DNA from 3 places in the Candidatus Pelagibacter sp. PS_37 genome. Region 1 is predicted to be linked to each of the others. Evidence: riboswitches for the same ligand, from Rfam matches in the RefSeq annotation. Region 1 holds a riboswitch; each other region holds the start of a gene.
What was found. A riboswitch is a leader RNA that binds a small molecule or an ion and turns the genes downstream of it on or off. The one in region 1 is predicted to bind S-adenosylmethionine.
Positions count from the first base shown of each region.

Region 2: linked by a shared signal. The riboswitch ahead of AC5SL9_RS03195 (O-acetylhomoserine aminocarboxypropyltransferase/cysteine synthase family protein) and the one ahead of AC5SL9_RS03955 (OsmC family protein) in region 1 are both predicted to bind S-adenosylmethionine.
Region 3: linked by a shared signal. The riboswitch ahead of AC5SL9_RS01760 (homocysteine S-methyltransferase family protein) and the one ahead of AC5SL9_RS03955 (OsmC family protein) in region 1 are both predicted to bind S-adenosylmethionine.

Region 1 is NZ_CM182067.1:744,973-748,807, reverse strand. Features, by position in the region: gene AC5SL9_RS03970 (hypothetical protein) at 1-432, opposite strand, end outside; gene AC5SL9_RS03965 (DUF1737 domain-containing protein) at 874-1,080, shown strand; SAM riboswitch class V at 1,376-1,440, shown strand; gene AC5SL9_RS03960 (homocysteine S-methyltransferase family protein) at 1,510-2,571, shown strand; SAM riboswitch class V at 2,575-2,639, shown strand; gene AC5SL9_RS03955 (OsmC family protein) at 2,644-3,195, shown strand; gene AC5SL9_RS03950 (NAD(P)/FAD-dependent oxidoreductase) at 3,313-3,835, shown strand, end outside.
Region 2 is NZ_CM182067.1:611,427-615,261, reverse strand. Features, by position in the region: gene AC5SL9_RS03205 (chorismate mutase) at 1-183, opposite strand, end outside; gene AC5SL9_RS03200 (COX15/CtaA family protein) at 226-1,236, shown strand; gene AC5SL9_RS03195 (O-acetylhomoserine aminocarboxypropyltransferase/cysteine synthase family protein) at 1,229-2,557, opposite strand; SAM riboswitch class V at 2,562-2,630, opposite strand; gene rplM (50S ribosomal protein L13) at 2,770-3,231, shown strand; gene rpsI (30S ribosomal protein S9) at 3,233-3,682, shown strand; gene argC (N-acetyl-gamma-glutamyl-phosphate reductase) at 3,717-3,835, shown strand, end outside.
Region 3 is NZ_CM182067.1:334,250-338,084, reverse strand. Features, by position in the region: gene AC5SL9_RS01780 (DUF1244 domain-containing protein) at 1-39, shown strand, start outside; gene AC5SL9_RS01775 (molybdenum cofactor synthesis domain-containing protein) at 40-540, opposite strand; gene AC5SL9_RS01770 (sulfite exporter TauE/SafE family protein) at 559-1,305, shown strand; gene AC5SL9_RS01765 (2OG-Fe(II) oxygenase family protein) at 1,335-1,925, shown strand; SAM riboswitch class V at 2,014-2,077, shown strand; gene AC5SL9_RS01760 (homocysteine S-methyltransferase family protein) at 2,087-2,995, shown strand; gene AC5SL9_RS01755 (DMT family transporter) at 2,988-3,835, opposite strand, start outside.

The DNA of each region.
Region 1 (3,835 bases):
TTTTGAAATAACGACCCAGCAAATATAAGCAGCCGTTGCAGCTAAACCATAGCCGACAACACTTTTCATAAGCATCTTCTCAAGTACTACCGTTGATGCAAAAGCTGATAAAACTAAGAAGGTTGTTGAAACAGGTATACCTACTCTTGTTAATACTAGAAGTATTCCTGGTGCCACTGCGTGATACCATTGTATTTCTTGGAAAGGTATTCTTGTTAGTCTGCCGTAAGAGATATCTCCATCATTACTGTACCAGCCCCAAGTAATAGCAAGTATCATTACAAATGATGCTGCACTAGCAAGAGTGTACCATTTAAACCATTTTTGTTTTGACGCGATAAAAGTTCCCAATGTTTGAATTGAGTCATTTGCAATAACACTGTACCCCGCTAAAGCAAAGCCTACTATCGTATATATTAAGGTCATTTCCATTTTTCTATTTTCCTATTTTATGTTTTTTTTATTGTTTTTCATTTCGAACGATTCTTAGTCTTAAGGTCGATTTAATAGGTTGGTAAAAATATATCTATAGATAAGTTTATTAGTTTACTTTGAGGAGAGTTGATTCATCAATCATTATATTATTCGAAGTTAAAATCTAGCTAGAGAATTTAATAATAAGTTTTAAGAGGAGTTGATTCATCATCATTTATATTAATTAATGATTTTGTCTAGTTGAATAATGACTTAAATTTCATTTAATACAGGATTATAATTAACATAAGTATAACACTTAATGAGTTATATGAATTTATTGATAAAAGTATTTAAAAGATTCTCTATTACAAAAATTCTTAACCAATCTTATTATTTCATTAAGTAATAATTGTCCTAGATATAGACACCCGATTTAGGACTTGTTAAGGTCTGATTATGAAAGGTTATAGATTTATTACAAGTGACGACACTTCAGAATTTTGCCATCGTGTCACGGAGGCCATATCCAATGGATGGAAATTGTATGGTGAACCCAAAATGACTTTTGATAAAAAAAGAGGGGTCATGCGTTGTGCTCAAGCAGTTATAAAAAATTCACCTCAGAAAAAGTATTCCAAAAAGATGAAGCTATCATCGATATAAATGGCAGATCAGATATTACCCTTTGTTTATATGCTAGGGATACTCTTATTAGTACTCCCAGCTTTTCTACAATCTAATTCTAAATTAAAGCAATTCTTAACTAATCTTAGTATTTGGATTGTCATTATTCTCATAATTTTAACTATTATTTATTTTTTCAATTGACAGTTTGAGAGAAAGTTGATTATATTTAGTTGCGCTGATTTAAGTTAAATTGCAGAGCGCGTTATAAATCCTGCTAAAGCGACGCTTAAACCACCGCTTTAGACAGGTGGTTTTTTTTTATCTTTCATAAAATTAAGCCGGGCAGTTGAACCATATTGTGCGCCCTGCATTTGCTTAAGCACTAAAAAGGAGAAAAGAGGCCTATGGATTTAACCCTCTTGTTATTTTGTGACCTTTTTTCTCCACAAAACTCGGAGAAAAAAAATGAGCACAAATAAATTAAAAGAAAGATTAGATAAAGGACCTGTTATATGTGCAGAAGGTTTTTTATTTGAGATAGAAAGACGTGGCTACATGTCATCAGGGGAATTTGTTCCAATGGTGTCATTAGATCATCCTGAAGTTTTAGAGAACTTACATAGAGAATTTCAGCATGCGGGTTCGGATATTGTTGAGGCTTTCACTTATAATGGGCATAGAGAAAAAATGCGTGTTATTGGTAAAGAAGAACTTCTTGAACCTCTAAACCGTTCAGCTTTAAAAATTGCAAAAAAAGTAGCACTAGATACACCTAAAGGGTCTAAACCAAATTTGATGGCAGGTAATATTTCAAATTCAAATATCTGGAAACATAATGATCCACAATCTCAAAAAGTAGTTGAAGGAATGTTTACAGAGATGATTGGTTGGGCCGTAGAAGAAGGTGCTGACATGTTAATTGGTGAAACTTTTTATTATGCTGAAGAGGCCTTCAAAGCACTTGAGGTAATGAAGAAAGCTAATCTTCCAACAGTATTAACAATTTCGCCAATGGGTGAGAATAAAATGAGAGATGGAAAGTCAGTTGTTGATACATGTAAAGAGCTAGAGCAATTAGGGGCTGATGTTGTTGGTTTAAATTGTTTTAGAGGACCTGCTACCATGTTTCCTTTTTTAAAAGAAATTAGAAAAGCAGTCAAATGCCATGTGGGTGCTTTACCAATTCCTTATAGAACTAGTGAAGATTACCCAACATTTTTTAATCTGCCAGACAGAAGTAATTGTCAGTGTCCATCACCTCATGGAAGAACATTTCCAACAGCATTGGACCCACACTTTTGTAATAGATATGAAATAGGTAAATTTGCAAAAGATGCTTATGCCTTAGGTATTAATTACCTTGGAGTATGTTGTGGAGCAAACCCAATGTTGATTAGGGAAGTTGCTGAATCTATTGGTTTAACTGTTCCAGCAAGTAAATATCGAGAGAACATGGAAAATCATTTTATGTATGGAAAAAATAAAAGAATTCCAAAACATATGACTGAATATGGAGACAAAGCGTAAATAAATTAAGAAGGGCATTTAACTAAATTGTGCGCCTGACATATGTCGAAGCACTAAAACAGGAGAAAAAAAATGAGTAACAATCTAAAAGAAACAATAAGTAATCTACAGAAGGATTTTACAGCCAACCCAAAAAATGCTGTGGTCCAATATGAAAGCAACTCAATTCTTAAAGAAGGACTTCAATCTGTAGTCACTCTTAGAGAGCATAAATTAGTTGTTGATGAACCCAAAAGTTTTGGTGGAAAAGATGAGGGACCCAGCCCAGTAGAGTTAATATTAGCAGCGTTAGCAACGTGTCAGGAGATAACCTATAAAGCATTTGCTACAGCAGCGGGTATTAATATTGAGAGTGTTAGTGTTAAATTAAAAGGTGAATTAGATCTTCAGGGTTTTTTAGCTTTAAATAAAAACACTAGACCTGGCTTTCAATCCATCTCTGGTACTGTTGATATTAAATCTTCATCACCAAAAGCTGAAATAGATAAATTGATTGATACGGTAAATACACATTGCCCGGTATTAGATATTTTATCAAAAGGAGTTCCTATAAAATTGTTCCAAAAGGTTTCTTCAAGTTCTAATGATGAAGAGCATATAGAGCAAAGAGTAAGTGCTGCTTAACTAATCTAATTTAAGCCCTATGAAAATAGGGCTTAAGTCTTTTAAGTTCATTTCAAATCCTAAAAAATTAGAAGTTTGACTAGAATTAAGTATTAATTGCGTGCTAGGGTCTTGTTAATGAAAAATATTTATCATTCAGATATTTATCAATTTAACACCCCAGTTAGTAGTTATTGGGAAGATCATTCAAGCGAAAATTTAAATCTAGATAAACTTAATAAAGATATCAGCTCAGAAATTGTTGTAATAGGTGGAGGGTACACTGGTTTATCCTGTGCAATTAATTTAATAGAAAATCATAATTTAGATGTCATTTTAGTTGAAGCTGGAAAAATAGGTTGGGGGGCTTCATCTCGTAATGCAGGTTTTTGTTGTCTGCCGCCAAGTAAGATGTCTTTTAAAAAGATGCAATCTATTTACGGCAATGATGAAACTAAAAAGTTCTTTAAAAACTCTGTTGACGGCTCAAATTATACAAAAGACATTATAAAAGAATATAATATTGATTGTGATGTAACGGGGGATAGTAATTACGTTGTTGCCCATCATCCAAATAAGTTTAAATATATTAAAGAACAAGCCAAAGCTTATAGAGAAGAGTTTGGTATTGAAACTGAAATTTATTCAAAAGAAGACTTTG
Region 2 (3,835 bases), 130 kb from region 1:
TTTAATTTTTTTAAGTATAAAATTGATCCTTTTTTGATCAATTATTTCTTTTTTATGTATTTTTACTTTTAGCACTTCATTGACTAGTGAAGATCTTTTTTTGATTAATTTAAGTAAATCATTATCAAGTTTATCAAGCTTAATTCTAATCTGATTTAGTTTTTTTTTATTAGTAGGCGACATTTATTCAATTGGTTATTAAGATAATTATTATAAGTATAATTTATGTTTGTAAATAGCGACAACTATATAAAATATTTAAAATTGTGGTTAATAACTTTATTTTCATTAATTGTTCTTATGGTAGCTGTCGGTGGTCTTACTAGACTAACAGACTCTGGTTTATCAATCACAGCTTGGGAGCTCTTTACTGGAATACTCCCACCTATGAATATTAATGAGTGGAATTTTTATTTCTCAGAGTACAAAAAAATTCCTGAATATAAAAATATTAACTACGGCATGTCCTTAGATGAATTTAAAGTGATTTTTTATTGGGAGTATGCTCATAGATTATTAGCAAGATTTGTAGGTTTGTTTACTTTAGTGCCTTTGCTTTTCTTTACGTTCTATTTCAAAAAAACTCTGCATTATTCTAGTAAATATTATTGGATTTTTTTTCTTGTATGTCTTCAAGGATTCATCGGTTGGTATATGGTATCTAGTGGATTAATTGAAAATAATGACGTTAGTCACTTTAGACTTAGCATTCATTTATCTTTGGCCTTATTTATTTTATGTTTAATTTTTTGGTATATTTTAGATATTCATAAAATTAAGAAATTTGAAAATAAAATTCCAAATTTATTTTTATTATTCATACTTAAATTGATAGTTTTACAGATTGTATTGGGTGCTTTTTTATCAGGTTTAGATGGTGGTCTTATCTATAATTCATGGCCTGATATGAATGGTAGTTTTTTTCCAAATGATGTTAGTTATGGTGATTTAATTACTACTCAATTATTTAACAACCCATCAATTATTCAATTTTTGCATAGATCAACTTCATATTTGCTTTTATTTTTTATAATCATTTTAAATTTTATCTATTTTAAAAAACAATATGATTTTAAATATGTATTATTTTTTGATGTTGCTATCTTAATTCAAATTTTTTTAGGAATTATAACTTTGATTTCTGGTGTAGAGATTACATACGCTTCACTACACCAGCTAGGTTCAATATTAGTTTTGAGTTCTTATTTTTTGATATTATATAAAAACTCTAACTAACTGCTTTCAAATTTCCTTTTGAAGATTTATTTAAAGCTTGGTCTAAATCCTCAATAATGTCATCTATATGCTCAATACCAATACATAATCTTACGTATCCAGGAGTTACACCTGAGGCTAACAATTCTTTTTCTGTTAACTGACTATGAGTTGTTGTTGCAGGATGAATTGCTAAACTTCTTGCATCTCCAATATTTGCAACATGATAAAACATTTTTAAAGACTCGATAAATCTCTTACCTGCTTCAATACCACCTTTGAGCTCAATACCAACTAAACCACCATTTCCTTCATTAAGGTATTTTTTAGCACGATCAGCAATTTTACCTTCATGTTCTGTTGGATAGATTACTCTTGTTACTTCTTTATTTTTCTTTAAATAGTCAACAACTTTTGATGCATTTGAGCAGTGTTGTTTCATTCTGAGAGCAACTGTTTCTAGCCCTTGAATAATTCCAAATGCATTGTCAGGTGATAGGGCAGAACCAAGATCTCTTAGTAATGTAACCCGCGCTCTTACTGCAAAAGAAACATTAGCCCCAGTTAATTCTGGAACCACTTTTCCCCATACAGCTCCACCGTAACTCGCGTCAGGTTCGTTAAATAAAGGTTGTCTTTTGGGATCAGCTGTCCAATCAAAATTACCTCCATCAACTAAAGCTCCACCTACAACTGTACCGTGACCACCTATATATTTTGTTAATGAATAAACTACTACAGCAGCACCATGTTCTAAAGGTTTGCAAATTACAGGGGCAGCTGTGTTGTCCATTATTAATGGTATATTGTATTTTTTACCAATATCAGAAACTTCTTTAATTGGAAAAACTCTCAAATAAGGATTTGGTAAAGTCTCACCATAAAAAGCTCTAGTTTTATCATCAACAGCTTTTTCAAAGTTTTTTGGGTCAGAAGGGTCTGCATATCTAACTTCAATACCAAGTTTACTTAATGTATGCGTGAATAACGAAATAGTACCTCCATATAAATCCGTAGAGCTGACTATATTATCTCCGGCTTGTGCAACGTTTAAAATTGCAAAAGTTGATGCGGTTTGTCCAGATGCTACTGTTAAACAGGCTAATCCTCCTTCTAATGAAGCAACTCTTTTTTCAAGAGCATCATTTGTTGGATTCATTATTCTTGTATAAATATTTCCAAATTCCTTAAGAGCAAACAAATTCGCAGCATGTTCAGTACTATCAAATTGATACGATGTTGTTCTATAAATTGGAACTGCTACTGCTTTGGTTGTTGGATCACTTCTATAATCACCACCATGTATAGCTATAGTCTCAGGGTTTTGTCTTTTTGTACTCATCTTAATACTCCTTTTTTAGTACTTTTGCTTTATGCAAGGCGTACAATACAGTTCAAATGCGCCTACCGATAATGTGGGTAAAAAATCCTTTTTAGCAATAACTAGCCTGCAATAGGAACAAATCGGCTATATAAAAATATCATTTAAGCAAGATATTGCAAGGGAAATATAAAATTGACATTATATCTAATAATAGTATTAATCCTCGCACAATGACAAAATTTCTAAAAAGTGGTGATTTAAACAGTAACTGGTTTGAGATAGACGCTAAAAATGCTGTAGTTGGCAGATTAGCTTCTATTATTGCTATGATTGTTAGAGGAAAAAATAAAACAACTTTTACACCTCATATGGATGATGGTGATTTTGTTGTTGTTAAAAATGTTGAACAAGCAAAGTTCACAGGAAAAAAATTTAAAGATAAAAAATATTATAGACATACTGGTCACCCAGGTGGAATTAAAGAAATTACTCCTGAAAAGTTATTAGAAAAAAATAAACCTGGCGAGACATTAAAATTAGCTATTAAAAGAATGTTACCTGGGGGAGTTCTAGGAAGAAAACAGTTAACTAAAGTAAAAATTTATGCTGGTGAAGAACACCCTCATGCAGCACAAAACCCAAAACTTTTAGACCTAGGTAAATTAAACAGTAAAAATTTAATAAGAAATTAATATGGTAACAACAGCTACACCAAATAAAGTATCTACAAAAAAACCTAAAATTAAATTAGATTTTAAAGATAGTAAATACGCAACTGGTAGAAGAAAAAAATCTATTGCAAAAATTTGGGTGAAAAAAGGTACAGGCAAAATTTACGTTAATGGCAGAACTATGGATGAGTATTTCACTAGCGGAAGTCACAAAATGCAAATCACAAGACCATTTGAGATTATAAACCAAGCAACTGATTATGATGTAAGATGTAGCGTAGCAGGTGGTGGTCACACAGGTCAAGCTGGTGCAATGGTTCATGGTATTGCTAAAGCATTAATCTTATTTGATTCAGAGAATAGAGCAGTACTTAAGACAGAAAAGCTTAATACTAGAGACTCTAGATCGGTTGAAAGAAAAAAACCTGGTCGTAGAAAAGCAAGAAGAAGCTTCCAATTCTCGAAAAGATAATTCTTTTTTAACTCTAAACTGTTATAATAAAAAAATGCCTAAGCTTAATGTTTTAGTTGCTGGATCAACAGGTTATATTGGTGTTCAATTAATTAAATTATTAGTTAAACACAGCAATGTTAACATTAAATATCTTTGTGGTAATACGTCTGT
Region 3 (3,835 bases), 410 kb from region 1:
ATGCCTTATACTGAGTGGAAAGAAAAATATCAAAAATAATTATTTTTCTTTAAGCCTTGGAAAAAGTTCTACAAAATTACAAGGTTTATGATTTATATCTAACTGATGTTTTAAAATTCCATCCCAGGCATCCGTTACTCCCCCTGAAGAACCTGGCAAAGCAAATACATATTTGCCATTAGCTAGTACTGCACAAGCTCTAGATTGAATGGCAGATGTACCAACTGTTTTTAAACTTATTGTTCTAAACACCTCTCCAAAACCTGGAATATGCTTGTCAGCTATCTCGTTTACTGCCTCTGGTGTAATATCTCGACCTGTAAGCCCAGTGCCCCCTGTTGTAATTACAACATCTATTTCTGATTGATTAATCCAATCTTTAAGGATTTTAATGATGTCATCTTTGTTATCTTTACAAATTTTTCTATCTATTAATTTATGTTTAGCCTCTTCTATTTTTTTTACTAAGATCGCACCGGACTTATCGTTCTCAAAAGTTCTGGTGTCCGTAACAGTTAAAAGTGCTATATTTACAATCATAAATTTAAAATAATTATTATGATTATATTATCATTTTTATTTCTTCTAACAGCAACTTTATATTCAAGTGTTGGCTTTGGTGGTGGCTCTACCTATCTAGCCCTTCTATTAATTTGGGATATTCCTTACTTGATCTTTCCTGTAATTGCTCTCTTTTGTAATATTATTGTCGTATCAGGAAATTGTATAAATTATATTAAAGCTGGAAATATCAATTTTAAGATCCTTACCCCATATTTGATATCATCTGTGCCACTTGCATTCATAGGAGGATCTTTATCGGTAGATAAAGAAATTTTTGAAATTTTACTTTTTTTAGTCTTAGCACTAGCAGGAGTTCTACTTCTCATGAAATTTCAATCTTTTGATCAAAAAATTGAAGTTTATAACAAGATACCAAAAATATTATCGATATTAATTGGTGCATCTGTTGGATTTGTGTCTGGTGTAGTTGGAATTGGTGGTGGAATTTTCTTAAGCCCTATATTGTTATTAATTAGAGTAGATAAAGCAAAAAACATTGCAACAGCAGCATCATTATTCATACTGATTAATTCTTTATCAGGACTTGCTGGCCAATTTACAAAGGCATCAACAATAAATGGAATTTATGATTATTGGCCATTATTTCTGTTTGTTTTAATAGGCGGCCAGCTTGGAAACTATTTAAATCTTAAAATTTTTCCTGCAAGAATATTAGCTCTAGTCACATCGGGACTTGTCATATTTGTCGCTATTCGAATGGGACTGAAGTTGTTTGCATAACAGAAGTATTAAATTATTATAGAAAGATTATGAAAACATTTAGAGCATTTGGACCCACTATAGGAAAAACAAAGTTATCCAAAAAAATTATTACTATATTAAATAATCACGTTGATAAGTCCCAATTATCTAAAAAAAATGATTATAGCCCTAAACTTGCAAGTCAAATTAAGAATGAAATTAAGATACCTAAAACTTTAATTAATAAGAGTTTGTCTAAAAAATTAATAAAAAATATTAAAGTTTACCTTGATAAGTCAGGTGTTAAAAAAATTAAAGAAATTAAGATAATAAATCTATGGGTGGTTAGGCAATTAAAAAATGAATATAATCCAATTCATTATCATGAAGGACAACTGTCAGGTGTTGGCTATCTTAAAATCCCAAAAAATATGAATCAAAATAAACTAGTTAAGAATAAAAAGATTAAAACTAATGGAACTATTGATTTTATTAATGGTCAAAAAAACTTTTTAAGTAAAAGTATCTATAATTTAAACCCTAAATTAGGAGACCTATTGATTTTTCCAAATTATTTAATGCACACAGCTTATCCATTTAACGTTGATGGTGAGAGAAGATCCTTCTCATTTAATGCTAAAATATTATTCAAGAAGTGATTTACTAATCAGTCTAATAGATATATAAATAGTTAACCGATTTGATCCATATTGCAGGTACTAACTGCTAAAAAGGAAATCATTATATAATTGGTAAAGGTAGTTGAACTGTATTGTGCACCTGGCATAGAGCTAAGGCACTAAAAAAGTAAGGAATAAAAATGGATATTAATTTTTTTAAAACAACACGAATTTTAGATGGTGGTATGGGACAAGAATTGTTAGCTCGTGGTATGAAGCCAAACGGCACATTGTGGAGTGCAAATGCTGTTTTAAAAGAAGAATACCATCAACTCTTACTAGACACACATTTAGACTTTATTAAAGCGGGTGCTGAAGTTATTGTTACAGCAACCTTTACTACAAGACGAATAAGATTACGTGATAATAAAATTGAAGATAAGTTTGAATACTTAAACAAAAAAGCTGGTGAAATAGCTAAGAAAGCTAAAGAACAATATCCTAATGTGTTAATTGCAGGCGGTCTTCCACCTCAATATTTAACATACGAAGAAGATACAAGACCAGATGATGAAATTAAGCAAAACTTTTATGATCAAGCAAAATTATTAGATCCTTATATTGATTTTTTTTACTTAGATGTTTTATCTAGTGTAAAAGAGTTTAAATTAGCAATTGAAGCAATTGAAGAATTTAATAAGCCATACTTAATAGGTGCTCACATTTCTGAGGGAATAAATCTTCCAAGTGGTGAAAAAATATCAGATATTATTAACAATATTAATCATAATAATTTACTAGGATTAATTTTATCCTGTGTTTCTCCTGAAAACTTTTATGAAAATTTAGAAGAAGTAAAAAATTTAGGTGTTCCATTTGGATTTAAGCTTAATGCTTTTGTGACAACTAATCCTAAAGATGGTTATACTAATAGTTATAATGTCAGTAAAACTGGTAACCCAAATGAATTTTTGGGTCAAAGAAAAGATTTAACACCTGAATTGATGGCAAATTTTGTTAAAAAATTTAAAAATGCTGGTGCTACTATTTTAGGTGGATGTTGCGAAACGAGACCTTCTCATATTAAAGAAATGGTTCAGTTTAAGTAGTCTTTTTTTGATCTGCTTTTTTAACAAAGTAAATTCCAACAACGACTGCTAATAAAGATAATAAAATTTTAGGTGTTATTATTTCTTTTAAAAAAATATAACTCAATATAGTACCGAATATTGGAATTAAGTAAGAGACTTGTGATTGAAATATAAGACCATTATCTTTTAGAATTTTAAATCTTAGCAACCAAGCAACACCTGTTGAAACCATTCCTAGATAAACTACTGATATTGTAGATTCAACGCTTGGAACCGAGTTCCATGGTTTTTCAATAAAATAAACAAATGGTATTAAGATTAGGACAGCCCAAATTAATATAGAGCCTGTTACATTTTCATTCTTTTTCTTACTAATTTTAAGAGTTAAAACTCCTCCAATAACATAACAAGTTGACCCAAGTAATATTAATAACGCAGAAATAAAATTACTATCATTTATTAATAGATTATCTGAAAACAAATAAATAATTCCTGAAAAACCAATTAGTATTCCAAAAGTTTTAACTAAATTGAACTTTTCATTTTTTGTATAAAAGTGACCCAATATTGTTGAACTCAAGGGTGTTGTTGACATTAAGATTGCTGCCAAATTACTTTGTACAGATTTCACACCGTAAGCTATTAAGAAAAAAGGTAATACCAAATTGACAAATCCTATTATAGCAAACCAATACCAATCTTTGGAAAATGCTTCAATCTTAATTTTTTTATAAAAGCATAATAATAATACTGGAATTGATCCAAAAAAAACTCTCAAGAATGCAATCATAATTGGTCCAAAAGATTCTGTTGCAATTTTGATATTAAAAAAAGCTGATGCCCATATTAAAGCTAAAA